Linked DNA regions of Sphaerotilus montanus. The protein of the gene in region 1 interacts with the protein of each later gene in a pairwise test. Links are inferred from orthologs where the notes say so. Each region holds a gene or a part of one and is shown in the gene's direction. Other genes may lie near its edges.

Region 1 (5,313 bases):
ACGAAGCCGGTGTCAAGGGCTACGACATGGGCTACTGGTTCGCAGCCTACGTACCGGCGAAGACGCCGCCCGAGGTGATCGAGAAGCTGAACGCCTTGCTGAGCGCGGGCACGAGGAGCCCCGCAGCCAAGGCCTTCTTCGAGGCCAGCGGCTCCGAGCCCTTCACCACCACGCCCGATGCGCTGGCCAGGTTCCAGACGGCCGAGACGCAGAAGTGGGGCAAGGCCATCAAGGCCGCCGGCATCGAAGCCGAGTGAGGTGGCGCCGCCGCTGAATGGACGTTGGGCCGACTGTATCGAGGGGACTGTCGCCGCCCGCGTGAGGAATCGACGCGGCCTCCCTACAATGCCCCGCAATGATCCCGGCCATCTCCTTCCAGCAGGTCAGCAAGACCTTCAGCACCCCGCGCGGTGCATTGCAGGCCCTCGACGCTGTCAGCCTCGACATCGCCCCTGGTGAATTCTTCGGTCTGCTCGGCCCCAACGGCGCGGGCAAGACCACCCTGATCAGCATCCTGGCGGGCCTGTCGCGGGCGACGACCGGCCGCGTGCGGGTCATGGGCCACGACGTGGTGGACGACTACGCGGCGGCCCGCCGGTCGCTCGGCATCGTGCCGCAGGAACTGGTGTTCGACCCCTTCTTCTCGGTGCGCGAGACGCTGCGCATCCAGAGCGGCTACTTCGGCGTGAAGGGCAACGACGCCTGGATCGACGAGCTGCTGTCCGGCCTCGGCCTCGCGGACAAGGCCGGCGCCAACATGCGGCAACTGTCGGGCGGGATGAAGCGCCGCGTGCTGGTCGCGCAGGCGCTGGTGCACCGGCCGCCGGTCATCGTGCTGGATGAGCCGACGGCGGGCGTGGACGTGGAACTGCGCCAGACGCTGTGGCAGTTCATCGCCCGGCTGAACAAGGAAGGCCACACCGTGCTGCTGACGACGCACTACCTCGAAGAGGCCGAGGCGCTGTGCGGCCGGATCGCGATGCTCAAGCAAGGGCGCATCGTGGCGCTGGACCGCACCAGCAACCTGCTTGCGGGCACGTCGAGCACGATGCTGCGCTTCAAGACCGACGACCCGCTGCCCGCCGCCATCGCCGCCCACGCCCGCGTCACCGGCCGCATCGCGCAGGTCAAGGCCCGCGACGCCGCCGATGTCGAGCAGACGCTGGCGACGCTGCGCACGGCCGGCGTGCGCATCGAAGACCTCGAGATCGGCCGCGCCGACCTGGAGGACGTGTTCCTCGACATCATGCAAGGAGGCCGCGCATGAGCACGTCCGCGACTGCCGCCAACCCGCTGTTTGCCGGCGCCGGCACGCTGTTCTACAAGGAGGTGCTGCGCTTCTGGAAGGTCGGCTTCCAGACGGTGGCGGCGCCGGTGCTCACCGCGGTGCTCTACCTGATGATCTTCGGCCACGTGCTGTCGGACCACGTCAAGGTCTACGACGACGTGGGCTACACCAGCTTCCTGATTCCCGGGCTGGTGATGATGAGCGTGCTGCAGAACGCGTTTGCCAACAGCTCGTCGAGCCTGATCCAGAGCAAGATCACCGGCAACCTCGTCTTCCTGCTGGTGTCTCCGCTGTCGCACTGGGCGTGGTTTGTCGCCTATGTCGGTGCGTCGCTGGTGCGGGGCGTGGTCGTCGGTTTCGGGGTGTTCGCGGTGACGGTGTGGTTCGCGCCGCTGCAGATGGCCGAGCCGTGGTGGGCGCTGACGTTTGCGGTGCTGGGGGCGGCGATGATGGGCAGCCTGGGCCTGATCGCGGGGCTGTGGGCCGACAAGTTCGACCAGATGGCGGCGTTCCAGAACTTCATCATCATGCCCATGACCTTCCTGTCGGGCGTGTTCTATTCGGTCCATTCGCTGCCCGGCATCTGGCAGCAGGTCAGCCACCTGAACCCGTTCTTCTACATGATCGACGGCTTCCGGCGCGGCTTCTTCGGCGTCAGCGACGTCTCGCCGTGGATGAGCCTGGGGGTCGTCTCGGCGAGTTTCCTGGTGATCGCGGCGATCGCGCTGCGCCTGCTCGCGAGCGGCTACAAGCTGCGGCACTGAGGCCTGCGACCTCGCAACCGCTACAATCGCACGCACCATGGCCGATCCCACCCCTGCCCAAGTCCGCGACTTCATCGCCGCCGGCCTCGCCTGCGAGCATCTCGAAGTCGAAGGCGACGGCCGTCACTTCTTTGCCACCATCGTCTCCAGCCAGTTCACCGGCAAGCTGCGCGTGGCCCGCCACCAGCTCGTCTACGCTGCACTGGGCGAGCGCATGCGCGAAGAGGTCCACGCGCTGTCGATGAAGACGCTCACCCCCGCCGAATGGGCCAAGGCCGGTACTGCACCGACCAGCCCCGTCACCCACCACCATTGACCACCGCGCGCGGCCCCAGGCTGCGGCGCGGGCGTGTGCATGCCGGCCCCGGTGTGCGACAGGCCAGCCCGCAACGCGGCATGAGCCCCTCGCAAGCACACGCACACCTCCATGGACAAGCTCCTGATTCGCGGCGGCCGCACCCTCCAGGGTGAGGTCACGATCTCCGGCGCCAAGAACGCCGCCCTGCCCGAGCTGTGCGCGGCGCTGCTGACGGCCGAGCCGGTCACGCTGGCCAATGTGCCGGGTCTGAAGGACGTCTCGACCACGCTGAAGGTGCTCGCGCAGCTCGGCGCGACCTCCACGCGCGATCCGGCCACGCCCGGCATCGTCACCGTCGACGCCTCGAACATCACCTCCACCGAGGCGACCTACGAGCTGGTGAAGACGATGCGCGCCTCCATCCTCGTGCTCGGCCCGCTGCTGGCGCGCTTCGGCGTGGCGCGTGTGTCGCTGCCCGGTGGCTGCGCGATCGGCTCGCGGCCGGTGGACCAGCACATCAAGGGCCTGCTGGCGATGGGCGCCGAGATCCGCGTCGAGCACGGCTACATCCACGCCACCGCGTCGCCGCGCCTGAAGGGTGCGCGCATCACCACCGACATGGTCACCGTCACCGGCACCGAGAACCTGCTGATGGCCGCGACGCTGGCCGAGGGCGAGACGGTGCTGGAAAACGCCGCACAAGAGCCCGAGATCACCGACCTCGTCGACCTGCTCATCTCCATGGGCGCGCAGATCGAAGGCCGCGGCACGAGCCGCCTGCGCCTCACCGGTGTCGAGCGTTTGCACGCCCCCAAGGTGCCGCACCAGATCATCCCGGACCGCATCGAGGCCGGCACTTTCCTGTGCGCGGTGGCGGCGGCTGGTGGCGACGTGACGCTGCGCCGCGCCGACGCCAGCCATCTGGATGCCGTGATCAGCAAGCTGCGCGAGGCCGGTGTCACGGTCGAGTCCGGCGACGACTGGATCCGCGTGCAGATGAACGCCCGCCCGAAGGCGGTGAGCTTCCGCACCAGCGAGCACCCGCTGTTCCCGACCGACATGCAGGCGCAGTTCATGGCCGTGAACTGCATCGCCGAGGGCGTGGCGCGCGTGACCGAGACGATCTTCGAGAACCGCTTCATGCATGTCAACGAGCTGGTGCGCCTGGGCGCCCACATCGCCGTGGACGGCCACACCGCCATCGTCGAAGGCATCCCGAAGCTGTCGGGTGCCACCGTGATGGCCACCGACCTGCGCGCCTCGGCGTCGCTGGTGATCGCCGGGCTCGTCGCCGACGGCACCACCACGGTCGACCGCATCTACCACCTCGACCGCGGCTACGACGCCATGGAAGTCAAGCTGCGCGGTATCGGGGCCGACATCGAAAGGGTTCCCGCATGAGCACGCAATCCAACGGCATGGTCACGCTGGCGCTGTCCAAGGGCCGCATCTTCGAGGAGACGCTGCCGCTGCTGGCGGCTGCCGGCATCGAGGTGCTGGAAGACCCCGAGAAGTCGCGCAAGCTGATCCTGCCGACGAACCGACCGGATGTGCAGGTCGTGCTGGTGCGCGCCACCGACGTGCCGACCTATGTCCAGTACGGCGGCGCCGACCTCGGCGTGGCCGGCAAGGACATCCTCATCGAGCACGGCGGCCAGGGCCTCTACCAGCCGCTGGACCTGAACATCGCGAAGTGCCGCATGAGCGTGGCCGTGCGTGAAGGTTTCGACTACGCCGCCGCGGTGAAGCAGGGCTCGCGCATCCGCGTGGCGACCAAGTACACCGCCATCGCCCGCCAGCACTTCGCCGACAAGGGTGTCCACGTCGACCTGATCAAGCTGTACGGCTCGATGGAGCTGGCACCGCTGACCGGCCTCGCCGACGCCATCGTCGACCTGGTCTCCACCGGCAAGACGCTGCTGGCGAACCACCTCGTCGAGGTCGAGCCCTTCATGCAGATCTCGTCGCGCCTCGTCGTCAACCAGGCCGCGCTCAAGCTCAAGCGCGACCAGCTTCGCCCGCTGATCGACGCCTTCGCCTCCGCCATTCCCAAAGACTGACTTTCCCGAAGCCCAAGAAAGACCCGCCATGTCCTCCGTCGCCATCCGCCACCTGAACACCGCCGCCCCGGACTTCGAAGCCGAGTTCCAGCGCGTGCTGCACTGGTCGGCGGAGACGGACCATGCGATCGAGGAGCGGGTTGCGGCCATCCTGCAGGACGTGCAGCAGCGCGGCGACGCGGCGGTGATCGAATACACGAACCGCTTCGACGGCATGCAGGCCGAGTCGATGGCGGCGCTGGAGCTGACCCGCGAGGAGCTGAAAGCCGCGTTCGAGGCCATCACGCCCGCGCAGCGCAGCGCCCTCGAAGCCGCAGCGAAGCGCGTGCGCAGCTACCACGAGCGCCAGTTGCAGGCGTGCGGTCTGAGCTGGAGCTACCGCGATGAAGACGGCACGCTGCTCGGCCAGAAGGTCACGCCGCTCGACCGCGTGGGCATCTACGTCCCGGGCGGCAAGGCGGCGTACCCGTCGTCGGTGCTGATGAACGCGATCCCGGCGCATGTCGCGGGGGTCGGCGAAATCATCATGGTCGTGCCGACGCCGAAGGGCGAGAAGAACGCGCTGGTGCTGGCCGCCGCCTATGTCGCCGGTGTCAGCCGTGCGTTCACGATCGGTGGCGCGCAGGCGGTCGGCGCGCTGGCCTACGGGACGGCGACCGTGCCGCGTGTCGACAAGGTCACCGGCCCCGGCAATGCCTACGTCGCCAGCGCCAAGCGCCGCGTCTTCGGCCAGGTGGGCATCGACATGATCGCCGGCCCGAGCGAGATCCTCGTGCTGGCCGACGGCACGACGCCGCCCGACTGGGTCGCGATGGACCTCTTCTCGCAGGCCGAGCATGACGAACTCGCGCAGTCCATCCTGCTCAGCCCGGACGCGGACTACATCGCCAAGGTACAGGCCGA
Region 2 (5,451 bases), 2.4 Mb from region 1 along the record:
GACCGACTCGGCGGTGCGCGTAACGCACATCCCGACCGGCCTCGTCGCCGAGTGCCAGGACGACCGCAGCCAGCACCGCAACAAGGCGAAGGCGCTGGCCGTGCTCGGCGCCCGCCTGCGCGACAAGGACCGGCTGGAACGCCAGGCCCGGGATGCCGCGACCCGCAAGGGCCTGATCGGCTCCGGCGACCGCAGCGACCGCATCCGCACCTACAACTTCCCGCAGGGCCGCCTGACCGACCACCGCATCAACCTGACGCTCTACAAGCTCGGCGCGGTGATGGAGGGCGAGCTGGACGATGTGATCGCCGCGCTCAAGGCCGCCCGCGCCGCGGAGCTGCTGGCCGAGATGGAAGCGCAAGGATGACCGTCGCCGAGGCGCTGGCACTCGCCCGCACGCACGGCCTGCCGCGCAGCGATGCGAACGTGCTGCTCGGTGCACTGCTCGGCCGCTCGCGCACCTGGCTGCTCACCCACGACGACGCGCCACTCGACGCCACGCAGCAGGCCCGCTGGCAGGACTGGCTCGCCCGCCGCGCCGACGGCGTGCCCGTGGCGTACCTGACCGGGCAGCACGAGTTCCACGGTCTGCTGCTGCACGTCACGCCTGACGTGCTCGACCCGCGGCCGGACACCGAGACGCTGGTGGACTGGGCGCTGGCGCTGCTCGCGACACGCCCGCCCGGTGCGGCGGTGGTCGATCTGGGCACGGGCAGCGGCGCCATCGCGCTGGCGATCCGGCACCGGCAGCCGGACGCCGTGGTCAGCGCGGTCGATCTCAGTCCTGCCGCACTGGCGGTCGCGCAGGCGAATGGCGAGCGGCTCGGGCTGCCGGTGCGCTGGCGGCTGGGCGCGTGGTTCGCGCCGGTCGCCGGTGAACGCTTCGACCTCGTCGTCAGCAACCCGCCCTACATCGCCGAGGGCGACACGCACCTGCCCGCGCTGCGCCACGAACCGACGCTGGCGCTGACCTCGGGCGCCGACGGGCTGGACGCGATCCGGCAGCTCATCGCCGAGGCGCCCGCCCACCTGCAGCCCGACGGCTGGCTGCTGCTGGAGCATGGCCACGACCAGGGTCCGGCCGTGGCCGCGCTGCTCACCCAGGCCGGCTGGCGCGCCACGGACCGGCGCGACGACCTCGCCGGCCACTGGCGTTGTACCGGCGCCATGCGGCCCACCCCGTGAGCCACTGAAAAGCACAAATCCTCCCGCCATCCCGCGCTCGCGGGCACTCGGCCGGAGGACCTGTCCCAAGGTCGCAAGCACGCACAGGGTGGCGGGCGTAGCATGGATTTCGGCGGCGATTGCCCACGCCACGCGCCGACTGGAGGACTCCATGGACCGAACCGCACGCATCCTGTCTCTTGCCCTGCTGACGCTCTGCAGCCTGGCCGCTGCAGGCACCGCCTCGGCCGCGGCACCGGCCAGCGTCGAGGACCTCCTGGTGCAACAACCCGGCCTGCGCCTGCCCGCCGGCGCGGTCCGGAGTTTCGCCAGCCCCCTGCGCTGGCAACTGGTCGGCGACTACTACTTCGCACCCAGCCTGGGCCTGCGGGCCACCGGGGGCCTGCAGGCCGGCGTGACCGGCAGCAGCGATGTCCGGCTCGGAACCACCCGACAGCGGGCCACGCCCTACGTCGGCCTCGGTTACAGCACCGGCGGCGTCAGCGCCAACCGCTGGGGAGGCTGGGGGCTGTCGGCCGACATCGGCGTGCAGGCCCGTGGCAGCGATCTGACGCTGGGGCGTGCGCTGGAAAGCCCGGCCGGCGTCGGCGAGCTGATCCGCGAGCTGCGCCTGACGCCGGTGCTGCAGCTGGGCGTGTCGTACGCGTTCTGAGGCCACCTGCGGGCGATTTCAGGGGCGTCGGGCAGCGGCAAGTGCCCTGACCGCGGCCCGGGCACGCGCTTTGCCGTATAAATCGGGGTTGTTCCTGCATTCCACCAACCGATCCCCCTTCTCCCCCTTCTGCACCATGTCCACACAGCAACGCATCGACCAACTCGTCAAGGGCAACCCCGTCGTCCTGTTCATGAAGGGCACGGCCCAGTTCCCGCAGTGCGGCTTCTCCGGCCGGGCGATCCAGATCCTCAAGGCCTGCGGCGTCGGCCCCCTCACCACGGTCAACGTGCTGGAAGACCCGGAAATCCGCCAGGGCATCAAGGAATACGCCAACTGGCCCACCATCCCGCAGCTCTACATCGGCGGCCAGTTCGTCGGTGGCTCGGACATCATGATGGAGATGTACGAAGCGGGCGAGCTGCAGGAACTGGTGCAGTCGGTCAAGCCAGCGGCCTGAGCGCTTGCCCTTGACCGCCCCTGTGCCTGAGGCGCCTCAACGCCTCGTCGTCGGCATCACCGGCGCCTCGGGCGCGGCGTATGGCGTGCGGCTGCTGGAGCGTGCGCGCGATCTCGGCGTCGAGACCCATCTGGTGGTGACGCCGTCCGGCGTGCTCAATGTCCACCATGAATGCGGCCTCGACCGCCGCCAGCTCGAAGCGCTGGCCACCCGCGCCCACGCCCCCGGCGAGATCGGCGCCTGCATCGCCAGCGGCAGCTTCGACACCGCCGCGATGGTGGTGGCGCCCTGCACGATGAAGACGCTGGCCGCCATCGCGCATGGCTTCGGCGACAACCTCCTCACCCGCGCCGCCGACGTGACGCTCAAGGAGCGGCGCCGCCTGATCCTGCTGGTGCGGGAGACGCCATTCAACCTCGCCCACCTGCGCAACATGACGGCCGTGACCGAAATGGGCGGCATCGTCTTCCCCCCGCTGCCGGCCTTCTACCACCGGCCCCAGACCATCGCCGAGCTGGTCGACGAGACGGTCGAGCGGGTGCTGCAGCTCAGCGGAATGGAAAAAGCCCGTCCCAAGACCTGGAACGGGCTTTGACGCAGACGCCGCTCCAGGCCTGAACCCGGAGCGGCCGGTGGCAGGGCTCAGTCGTCGCGGCCGCCGAAGATGCCCAGCAGCGACAGCAGCGACTGGAACACGTTGTAGATGCTCAGGTAGACGCTCAGCGTGGCGGTGATGTAGTTGGTCTCTTCGCCGTCCTGCACGCGCTTCAGGTCGTACAGGATGAAGGCCGAGAAGATGCCGATCGCCAGCACCGACAGCGTGATCATCAGCGCGCTGGACTGCAGGAAGACGTTGGCGATGCCGGCCACCAGCAGCATGATCATCCCGATGAACAGGAACTTGCCCATCGAGCCGAGGTCGCGCTTGATGACCGAGGACAGCGTGGCCATGCCGAGGAAGATCGTGCCCGTGCCGGCGAAGGCCATCATGATCAGGCTGGCACCGTTGGCCAGACCCAGCACGCTGCCGACCAGGCGCGACAGCATCAGCCCCATGAAGAAAGTGAAGGCCAGCAGCACCGGCACGCCGGCGGCCGAGTTCTTGGTCTTCTCGATCGCGAACATGAAGCCGAACGCGCCGGCCATGAACACGACGAGGCCGACCATCGGCGACATCAGGCGGGTCAGGCCGGTGCTGACGCCGATCCAGGCGCCCAGCACGGTGGGGATCATCGACAGCGCGAGCAGCCAGTAGGTGTTGCGCAGGACACGGTTGCGCTCGGCAACACTGGGCATGGCCACAGCACCGAAGCCGTGGGTATGGAACAGATCAGACATGGCAGAGATTCCTTGAAAAACGACAGGGTCGCGCCCGGGAACGGGGCATGCGACAAAGAGAACCGGCAGAAGGCGAGGACACCGGCCCGGCAGCGGGCACGCAGGAGGTGTCAGACGCGCCGGGATGGCGGACGCAGCAACCCGTCGAGACAGGGCGCAGGATGGCCAGCATGCAGCACCGGGCGTGGCGGCAGGTGCTCGCCAAGGTACAGCGGGAGAGCGGGCACGCTGCCGGGCAGCAGCGGCACATCGGCCAGTTCGACCGCGCCACCGGGTTCCGCCATGGGCAGAGGATCGTTCGGCACCCGCTCGCCGGAGGGCAGAGAGGGCAAAGGCGCACAGCAGGGACTGTCGGCGACGGCGACACGCTCCACCAGATGCACCGCCATCACCGCCGCCCGCGCCGCGCCGGACAAGCCGGCACAGAGCAGCAGCAGCGCAGCGAACAGGGTGAACAGCAGTCGGCGGGACATGGTGGCCGAGTGTAGCGGAGTGCCCCTCACCGTGCAGAGGCGGTGGCCAGCGGGGGGTCGGTGTGCTCCCAGCGCCGCCGCGCCGCCATCACCATGGTCGGATACGGCGACTGGCCACGGCTGCCGTTGTAGCGCCCGAGCGCCATGAACAGGTCGCCCTTCTCGCGGTCGAGGTAGTGGCGCAGGATCACGCAGCCGAAGCGCAGATTGGTCTGCATGTGGAACAGCCGGCTGGCGTCGCCGTCACCGATCAGACGCGCCCAGAAGGGCATCACCTGCATGTAGCTGCGCGCGCCGACGCTGGAGATGGCGTACTTGCGGAACCCGCTTTCCACCTCGATCAGCCCGAGCACCAGCGCAGTGTCGAGCCCGGCACGGCGGCTTTCGTACCAGACGGTTTCGAGGAATTCGCGCCGGACGCTGAACTCCGGCTTGCGCCTGGCCAGCCGCTGGCTCATCGCGCCCAGCCAGCGCAGGTGGACCAGCCGGGCGTCCATCGACGCAAATTCGAGCCGCGGCGGCGCACCCTCCCCCGCCACGGCCGATGCCAGCGCCGTGCGCACCGAATCAGCCAGGGGCTCCTCGGCCTGACCGCCGGCCTGCGCCGGCGGTGTCCAGCCCGCCAGGCCGACGCTGCCCGCCCAGGCCAGCAGCGTCCGGCGGGTCGGTGTCATGCCTGCAGGCGGGCCTTGACGAAGGCCGCGACCTCACCCGTCGGCACCTTGGTCGCGGCGGCGTCGCGGCGGCCCTGGTATTCGAGCTGGCCTTCCTTGAGCCCGCGGTCGGACAGCACCACGCGGTGCGGCACGCCGATCAGCTCCCAGTCCGCGAACATCGCGCCCGGGCGCTCGCCGCGGTCGTCGAGCATCACGTCGATGCCGGCAGCCTGCAGTTCGTCGTGCAGCGCGTCGGCGGCGGCCTTCACGTCGGCCGAGCGGTCGTAGCCGATCGGGCAGATCGCCACCGTGAACGGCGCGATCGCGTCCGGCCAGACGATGCCGCGGGCGTCGTGCGCCTGCTCGATCGCCGCGCCCAGGATGCGCGTCACGCCGATGCCGTAGCAGCCCATCTCGAAGTGCGCTGGCTTGCCGGTCTCGTCGAGGAAGGTCGCGTTCATGGCCTTGGAGTACTTGGTGCCGAGGTAGAACACATGGCCGACCTCGATGCCGCGCTGGATCGCCAGCACGCCCTGCCCGTCCGGCGACGGATCGCCCGCGACGACGTTGCGGATGTCGGCAACGAGGTCCGGCTCGGGCAGGTCGCGGCCCCAGTTCACGCCGGTCAGGTGGAAGTCGGGCTCGTTGGCGCCGCAGACGAAGTCCGCCATGTTCGCCACCGTGCGG

The links. The genes of interacting proteins can lie anywhere in the genome.
Region 2: the proteins of BDD16_RS14945 (region 1) and grxD interact in binary tests that used the Escherichia coli proteins (3 or more experiments, as listed by UniProt). The link is inferred for Sphaerotilus montanus from one-to-one orthologs.

What each region holds. Positions count from the first base shown.
Region 1 is NZ_JACCFH010000001.1:3,264,061-3,269,373, forward strand. What follows is about bases 906-3,728. They hold BDD16_RS14945 (BolA family protein), read left to right. Parts: upstream 906-2,089; coding sequence 2,090-2,368; downstream 2,369-3,728. Other genes in these bases: BDD16_RS14935 (ABC transporter ATP-binding protein), read left to right, coding at 906-1,267; BDD16_RS14940 (ABC transporter permease), read left to right, coding at 1,264-2,052; murA (UDP-N-acetylglucosamine 1-carboxyvinyltransferase), read left to right, coding at 2,480-3,728. Outside these bases: BDD16_RS14930 (Bug family tripartite tricarboxylate transporter substrate binding protein), read left to right, coding at 1-257; more of BDD16_RS14935, read left to right, coding at 359-905; more of murA, read left to right, coding at 3,729-3,751; hisG (ATP phosphoribosyltransferase), read left to right, coding at 3,769-4,410; hisD (histidinol dehydrogenase), read left to right, coding at 4,439-5,313. UniProt on the Escherichia coli protein: Involved in cell resistance against acid stress.
Region 2 is NZ_JACCFH010000001.1:906,212-911,662, forward strand. What follows is about bases 675-3,635. They hold grxD (Grx4 family monothiol glutaredoxin), read left to right. Parts: upstream 675-1,973; coding sequence 1,974-2,297; downstream 2,298-3,635. Other genes in these bases: prmC (peptide chain release factor N(5)-glutamine methyltransferase), read left to right, coding at 675-1,185; BDD16_RS04000 (hypothetical protein), read left to right, coding at 1,337-1,837; BDD16_RS04010 (UbiX family flavin prenyltransferase), read left to right, coding at 2,308-2,892; BDD16_RS04015 (Bax inhibitor-1/YccA family protein), read right to left, coding at 2,940-3,635. Outside these bases: prfA (peptide chain release factor 1), read left to right, coding at 1-367; more of prmC, read left to right, coding at 364-674; BDD16_RS04020 (hypothetical protein), read right to left, coding at 3,746-4,108; BDD16_RS04025 (lytic transglycosylase domain-containing protein), read right to left, coding at 4,135-4,782; BDD16_RS04030 (proline--tRNA ligase), read right to left, coding at 4,779-5,451. UniProt on the Escherichia coli protein: Monothiol glutaredoxin involved in the biogenesis of iron-sulfur clusters.